DNA from 2 places in the Metabacillus rhizosphaerae genome. Region 1 is predicted to be linked to the other one. Evidence: riboswitches for the same ligand, from Rfam matches in the RefSeq annotation. Region 1 holds a riboswitch; the other holds the start of a gene.
What was found. Region 1 has a riboswitch for S-adenosylmethionine ahead of mtnW (2,3-diketo-5-methylthiopentyl-1-phosphate enolase). Riboswitches for the same ligand answer to the same signal wherever they lie in the genome.
Positions count from the first base shown of each region.

Region 2: another riboswitch for S-adenosylmethionine. It lies ahead of WCV66_RS15820 (2-hydroxyacid dehydrogenase); the one in region 1 lies ahead of mtnW (2,3-diketo-5-methylthiopentyl-1-phosphate enolase).

Region 1 covers NZ_CP147403.1:4,428,189-4,432,408, reverse strand. Annotated here, with positions in the region: gene WCV66_RS21525 (carbon-nitrogen family hydrolase) at 1-238, opposite strand, end outside; gene WCV66_RS21520 (pyridoxal phosphate-dependent aminotransferase) at 342-1,517, shown strand; SAM riboswitch class I at 1,590-1,698, shown strand; gene mtnW (2,3-diketo-5-methylthiopentyl-1-phosphate enolase) at 1,938-3,179, shown strand; gene mtnX (2-hydroxy-3-keto-5-methylthiopentenyl-1-phosphate phosphatase) at 3,176-3,829, shown strand; gene WCV66_RS21505 (methylthioribulose 1-phosphate dehydratase) at 3,826-4,220, shown strand, end outside.
Region 2 covers NZ_CP147403.1:3,225,678-3,229,897, forward strand. Annotated here, with positions in the region: gene WCV66_RS15810 (RbtT/DalT/CsbX family MFS transporter) at 1-45, opposite strand, end outside; gene WCV66_RS15815 (FGGY-family carbohydrate kinase) at 83-1,540, opposite strand; gene WCV66_RS15820 (2-hydroxyacid dehydrogenase) at 1,556-2,557, opposite strand; SAM riboswitch class I at 2,687-2,776, opposite strand; gene WCV66_RS15825 (molybdopterin oxidoreductase family protein) at 2,937-4,220, shown strand, end outside.

The DNA of each region.
Region 1 (4,220 bases):
TAACATGGTATTTTTTTGCGAGTCGGGAAAGAAATTGTTTCGTTTTTTCCCCTTTTTCATCGGCTATCACATCTAAGCGAGTAAGGTTATAGCCTGTTGTCCAAAGCTCAGGTAAAACGATGATCGCTGGATTTTCCTTTTCTACTGCAACAGCTACTTTTTCCTCTACTTGCTGATAGTTGAATGCGGGATCACCGAATTTAATATCAAGTTGTATACAAGTAATGACAGGTTTCAATCAAAATCACACCTTCATTTTTAAAATTTTACTTTACAAGTTGATTCTAACAATATATTATTTGTGACTAGAATTTCAAGAATTTTTTGAGAAGGTGTTAAAAATGAAAACCTTTAAACAATCACAATTATTAGAAACATTACCGAAGCAATTCTTTGCAAGTCTAGTTGAAAAGGTAAATAAGATTATTGCACAGGGTCATGATGTTATTAATCTAGGTCAAGGAAATCCAGATCAGCCTACACCTGATCATATTGTTAAAGCCATGCAAAATGCAGTGGAAAAACCACAATTCCATAAGTACTCTCCATTTCGTGGTCATACTTTCTTGAAGGAAGCGATCGCAACTTTTTATAAAAGGGAATATGGAGTTGAAATTGATCCATCGACTGAAGTAGCGATTCTATTCGGTGGAAAGGCAGGACTTGTTGAGGTTCCTCAATGCTTGTTGAATCCAGGGGATGTTGTACTTGTTCCAGACCCTGGTTATCCGGATTATTGGTCAGGTGTTGAGCTTGCACGTGCCAAAATGGAAGTAATGCCACTAATCAGAGAAAAACATTTTTTACCTGACTATAATAGTTTGACTAAAGAAGCGGTAGAAAAAGCAAAACTTATGATTTTAAACTATCCAAATAATCCAACAGGCGCAACTGCAACAGAGGAATTCTTCGAAGAAACCGTAGGATTTGCTAGAGGAAATGACATTTGTGTAGTGCATGATTTTGCTTATGGGGCTATTGGCTTTGATGGAAAACGTCCAATAAGCTTTTTACAAACTAAAGGGGCAAAAGAGGTCGGGATTGAAATCTATACTTTTTCAAAGTCATATAACATGGCTGGGTGGCGAATTGGGTTTGCCGTTGGTAACCCATCTGTGATTGAAGCCCTAAATCTTTTGCAAGATCATATGTATGTAAGTGTATTTAGTGCAATTCAAGAAGCGGCAGCACATGCCTTATTAAGTCCACAAACATGTGTAGCAGAGTTAAATGCACTTTATGAATCTCGTAGAAATACTTTGATTCAAGCTGTTCGTGAAATTGGCTGGGATGTGACAGCTCCATCTGGATCATTTTTTGCCTGGTTGCCTGTACCTAATCAGTTTGAATCATCTCAGGATTTTTCAGATTACTTATTAGAAAATGCCCATGTCGTGGTTGCAGCTGGAATTGGCTTCGGGGAATACGGTGAAGGGTATGTAAGGGTAGGTCTTCTCACTTCAGAAGAAAGATTAGTAGAAGCTGCTAACCGAATAAAAGCATTGAATTTGTTTTAAAAATCATAGTTGACAGTTCAAAAGTGATCTGTCATAATCCATATTAATTTACTCAACATTATGAACGTTTCGTTCTTATCAAGAGCAGGTGGAGGGACTAGCCCTATGAAGCCCGGCAACCGACTTAAACATGTGTTTGAGCACGGTGCTAATTCTTGCAGCATTCGCTGATAGATAAGGAGATATGCTTGTTATTTATGCATATAAAAGCCCCTTCGATCTATTAGTGTCGAAGGGGCTTATTATATTTTTCGAGCATCATAATACTATAGACTAATACCATCTCTGCCATATGTACAAATGATAATCAATGTTTAAGAAAAAGTAATAGGTATTATCCAATTAAAAATGATAAAATTAGTAAGATAAATAAAAAGATTCAGAATATCAGATACGCTTTAATAGAAAGTAGGGTTTAAAGTGAGTGAAGTAATTGCTACATATCTCGTACATGATGCTAAGGGAGATTTAAGTAAAAAGGCTGAGGGAATTGCTTTAGGTTTAACAGTTGGTTCTTGGACCGATCTCCCATTGCTTGAACAAGAGCAATTAAAGGCACATAAAGGGCGAGTATTAGAAGTCAGTCAACTAGAAAATAGTGAAAAAACGAATCAATACTTAGGGAAGAAAGTTACAAAAGGTAAAATAAAAATTGCTTATCCAAGCATAAATTATAGTCATGATCTACCTGCCATCCTAACAACTATATTTGGAAAGCTGTCACTTGATGGAGAAGTGAAATTAGTCGATTTAGAGCTTTCGGAGGATGTGAAATCTTCATTCCCTGGACCAGCATTTGGTGTTTCTGGAATTCGTGAAGCGTTAGGTATTTATAATCGACCTTTATTAATGAGCATTTTTAAAGGTGTGATTGGAAGAGACCTTACATATCTTAAGGATCAATTAAGACAGCAGGTTTTAGGTGGAGTGGACCTAGTAAAAGACGACGAAATCCTTTTTGATAATCCATTAACACCATTTGAAGATCGGATTATAGCTGGTAAAGAAGTTTTAAAAAATGTCTATGAAGAAACTGGCCATAAAGCATTTTATGCTGTTAATTTGTCTGGAAAAACGTTTGAATTAAAGGACAAAGCGAAGCGAGCTGCAGAGCTCGGTGCAAATGTATTACTTTTCAATGTGTTTGCATATGGACTTGATGTTCTTCAAAGCTTAGCAGAAGATCCAGAGATTTCTGTTCCAATCATGGCTCATCCGGCTGTTAGCGGAGCGTCAACTGCTTCAAGCTTATACGGGTTTTCTAGCTCGTTATTACTAGGGAAGCTTTTACGAATCTCTGGAGCGGATTTCTCTTTATTTCCATCACCATATGGTAGTGTTGCGTTAGATCGCAACGAGGCACTTGGTATTGCGGAAAACTGCTTAAAGGAAGATGTGTTTAAAAAGTCATTCCCAGTACCGTCTGCTGGCATTCATCCTGGTCTTGTACCATTGCTTATCCAAGACTTTGGTAATGACTCTGTGATTAATGCAGGTGGAGGAGTTCACGGACATCCAAATGGAGCCATTGGCGGTGGTCGTGCATTTCGAGCTGCAATCGATGCAACACTTAAGGGTATCACTTTAAAGCAAGCATCGACCTCTGATGAAGATCTAAAACTTGCAATTGATCTTTGGGGTGCAAAAGAGGTGTGCAAATGAACAATAAAGCAATAATCTGTGATTTTGATGGGACGATCACAGAGACAGATAACATCATTGCGATTATGAGGCAGTTTGCACCACCTGAATGGGATGGCCTTAAAAAAGATGTACTATCTCAAGAAATTTCTGTTCGAGAAGGTGTTGGAAACATGTTTCAACTTCTACCTTCTTCTATAAAAAAAGACATTGTTCAATTTATATTAGATCATGCTGAAATTCGCCCTGGTTTTAAAGAATTTGTCCAATATACGAAAGAAAAAAATATTCCGCTTTATATTGTTAGTGGGGGCATTGATTTTTTCGTTTATCCAATCCTTGAAGGTTTGATTGATGAAGGACAAATTTATTGCAATAAAGCTGATTTTTCGAATGAAATGATTACTATTGAATGGCCTCATAGCTGTGACCATACATGTGATAATGATTGTGGCTGCTGTAAACCTTCACTAATTAAAAATTTAACAAGCAAGGATCAACTCAAAATAGTTATTGGAGACTCGATTACAGATTTACAAGCAGCAAAACTGGCTGATTTTGTGATCGCAAGAGATTTTCTCTTAGAAAAATGTGAAGAATTACATTTGCCACATAAACCATTTACAACCTTTTATGATGTAATTGAGATAATTGAGGGGGTGTCAGTATGAGTCTAATGGCTAAAAGATGGGAAGAGCTTGCTGATATTAAAAGAGTACTAGCAAGACGTGATTGGTTTCCAGGTACGAGTGGAAACTTGGCGATAAAGATTGATGACGAGCCTATTAGTTTTCTCGTTACTGCAAGTGGGAAAGATAAAACAAAGGAAACAAACGAGGACTTTTTACTAGTTGACAGTAAAGGTCAGCCAGTTGGAGAAACTCACTTAAAGCCTTCTGCAGAGACACTTCTCCATGTTGAAATTTTCAACAAGACGAATGCTGGCTGCAGTCTACATGTTCATACAGTTGACAATAATGTGATTTCTGAATTATATGGTGATAAAGGAAGCATTACATTTAAAGGTCAAGAAATTATAAAAGCATATGGATTATGGGATGA
Region 2 (4,220 bases), 1.2 Mb from region 1:
AAAGCCAAAGCTTAATTTTTTAGGTATTCCAATTTTATCTAACATTCGTTTCTCTCCAAACCTTGTTTTTAGTAATGTAACTTTATTTGTTATAGGTTACATTCATTTTAGAAAAAAAATGTTGTGCTTTTTTCCACTCTTCATACATAACGTCATTGTGTTGAATATCAGGCTTAATTATATTGATTTCATCTGACAGTTTGTCAGTTAATCCTAATGTCTTGTTGCAAATAACAGTGGCACCAACAGCAGATGCTTGACTGTATCCTTGACGAATATATACGTCTTTTTGTAAGAGATTGGCTACAAATTTTGCTAAAGTTCTACTTTGAAAACCGCCGCCACATGCCCACACATATGGTAAATCGAAAGAACTTACTTCACATAATTGATCATAATGCCACCTGATTGTGCAAGCAATTTCCCATAAAGCAGAAGCGACAAAATGAGCGCGAGTTAAGTCATGTGCTAATGGAGTATTGAAAATAAATCCGCCTTTCTTTGAAGCATTCTTCTCATCAGTAAGATACATACCTAACGCTGATACACAATCAATGTTCTCGAGCTTACTCATTTCATCTTCCATTTGTTGATAACTTTCATTAGGATAGAAAATAGCTTTTAATTTTTGATAATTTAGTCCGGTAATCCCTGGATTCGTTTCAAGTAGCCATGTATTTTTTTGTGTATAAGCATTCGTCCAAGCTCTTTTTTCATGATCCACTCGATATTCATTTGTCATTTTGCAAATAGGGGTGGTTGTACCTGATACAATGACGACATCTCGATTTTCGGCAAATGTACTTTCAATTGCGAGTTGAGTATCTCCGCCACCGACAATAATCAAAACATCCTTCTTTAACCCTAACTCATTTGCGATTGTTGGTGTTATTTCACCAAGTATTGTGCCAGATGCTTTAATTTCTGGTAAAAACTTTCTAGAAATCCCAAATTGTTCACACATCACATCAGACCAATCTGTTTTTTGAACATCATATAGCAGTGATTCTGTTGCCTGGGATGGCTCATAGACTAAGACACCACTTAATTTATAAGTAATCCAGTCACTAATACTAGTAAATGTATCGATTTTATCCCATAACATAGGCTGTCGGTTCTTAAGGGCAACAAGCTTTAAAGCCGAAAACAAGGCAGAAGGTAACCTACCTGTTGTTTCAAAGATAAATTCTGGATCAGGCAATGTACGTTCCCATTCACGACCACGATTATCAATGTTTGGTAAGCCGATAAATGAGTTCCCGTCCCGATCCTGTAAGACAATCCCTTGGCGTTGACTTGTCGAGGTAATCGCCTTAATTGAAATATCAGGTGCGCTTGTGATTACTTTTTTCGCTAAAAAAATAAGTTTTCTCCAAAGTAAATCAGGTGAAAAATAACGACTATCTGGATAAAGAGATTCGGTTTCATACTGAATATCCTCTCTTTCGACAGCTATAACCTCACCTGTAGTCGCAACAATTGCTACTCTAGCATTTCCTGTGCCAATATCAAATACTAAATAACCTTGTTTTAATGTCACTTTATTCACTTCTTTCTATGACTTTACATTTAGACTTTTTTGATTATAGATTGTCGGAACGTCAAGAGTACGTTTTATATACCACTTCGTAAACGCTTGATTCATAATCGATACGTGATGATCCTCAACCTCATAACTTGCACCAGCAAGGTGGGGGGTAGCTAAAACATTTGGCAATTTGATGATTTCATAATCACTTTTATCTGGTGGTTCATGATAAAATACATCTAAAATAGCCCCACGAATTTTACCTTCTTTTAAGACATGAACAAGTGCATCTCGCTTAACGACAACTGCTCTTGACGTATTTACTAAGATTGCGTCTTCCTTCATAAGTCCTAAATAATGTTCATCTATCATTCCGATTGTTTCTTCGGTACGAGGGAGGTGAATAGATACGACATCACTAGTTGAAAAAACCTCATCCAAGGATACACGAGTATGGTTGGGATTTTGGCTTTCAACATATGGATCATAGTATTGAATGCTGCATTGAAAACTTTCAAGAACAGCTGCAATTCTCTGACCAACGGCACCGAATCCTACCATTCCAATAGTTTTTCCTGTAATCTCATTTCCTTTGAACTTTAAATATGCTTGTAAGTAGTCTCCATCCCATTTTTCCTGCTGCAACCATTCAGAGGAGGCGATTGTATGTCTATAGAAGGTAATGAGATTGCCAATGAATAATTCAGCAACTGCTTGTGCATTTCGAGCGGGGGTATAAAATACCGGAATTCCTCTTTTGGTTGCAGCTTCAACATCAACATTGGAAGGCATGCCACGACACACACCAACAAATTTCAATTCAGGTACTTCTGCAAATACATTTTCAGTCACTTTATCTAACTCAGCTATTAATCCCTCAGCCTTTGATTCTTTTAATAGAGCGATTAACTCAGCTTCGTTATAGGCTCTACCATTCTCTTTCCAACAACGATAGGTACAATCGCCAAAAAGTTCCTTTAATTTGACTAGACCTTCGTCGTTATACGGTGCTGTTACTAAGACATTCATTTTCTTCATCTCCTCTTTTTGCTTTGAAAACAACCCTTTAATTCAAAAAAATAAAAAAATCTCTTCCCAAAATGTTGGAAAGAGATGGTTATTTATTATCGTTCTCACAATAAACTATAAGGGCAGCTCTTTCTATCTTTCAAGCAATGCTTGCTGGAATTGGCACATTATGTTGCCGAGGTTTCGACGGGCCAGTCCCTCCACCTCTCTTAATAGAAATAACAAAATATTTAATTGATTAAATTGTTTATATATTTAGACAATGTATTAAATATTAAATAAAAATTATAGGTAAGTCAATCTATTTTCTAAACTTTCTAAAGATTGGTTCGATATGTTATAATTTATAAAGCAATTTTTTCATGAAAGGATACTAGTTATGCAGGAATATATAAATATAGAAGATGGTGTTGTGCCTTCAGTTTGTTCACTTGACTGTCCAGATCAATGTGGATTACTGATACACAAAAAAGAAGGAAAAATCGTTAAAATCGAAGGTGATCCTGAACATCCTGTAACAAAAGGGAATATTTGCAATAAGGTCCGAAACATGGGTGAACGAATCTATGATCAAAAGAGAATTAAGACACCCTTGAAACGTATTGGTGAAAAGGGTGAGGGGAAATTTCAGCCAATTAGCTGGCAAGAGGCAATCGAAACGATTACAAATCAATGGAAAAAACTTATCTCAGAAGAAGGATCAGAAACCATTCTTCCTTATAGTTTTTATGGGAATATGGGAAATATCAATGCAGAAGGAATGGATCGCCGGTTCTTTCACCGCTTAGGGTCAAGTCAAATTGACAGGACGATTTGTTCAGTTGCAGGTTCAAAAGGATATAAGTATACAATGGGTGGAAGTTATGGAACAGACCCAGAAGAAATGACGGAAACAAAGCTATTTATCATGTGGGGAATTAACGCTGTAAGCACGAATATGCATCAAATGATGATTGCGCAAAAGGCTAGAAAAAATGGCGCTAAAATTATCGCCATTGATGTACACAAAAATCAAACAGGGCGAATGGCAGATTGGTTTATCCCAATTCTACCAGGTACGGATGGAGCCCTAGCATTAGGGATTATGCATATTCTTTACAAAGAAAAGCTTGTTAATCTATCATTCTTAAAAGAATATACTGTTGGTTATGAAGAGCTAGAAGAACATGTTAAGAACTATGATCCACAAATGGTCTCAGATGTTACAGGTGTTGCTGTAGAAGACATTTATACATTAGCTCGGATGTACGGAGAGACCTCTCCTTCTATGATAAGAATTGGCAATGGATTACAGCATCACGATAATGGTGGAATGATTGTTAGGACAATTGCGTGTTTACCTGCATTAACAGGACAGTGGGTTGTAAAGGGTGGGGGAGCTCTGAAATCAAACTCTGCCTATTTAGCCCATAATACAAAAGCGCTGCAACGACCAGATCTTATGAAAAAGCAAACTCGAACAATAAATATGAACCAATTAGGTAAAGCGTTACTTGAAACAGAAGAGCCCATTCGCTCATTGTTCATATATGGAAGCAACCCAGCTGTTGTGACTCCAGATGCTAATAAGGTACGTGAGGGTCTTGCTCGTGAAGATTTATTCACTGTCGTTCATGACTTGTTTTTAACGGAAACAGCTATGTTTGCAGACATTGTTTTACCT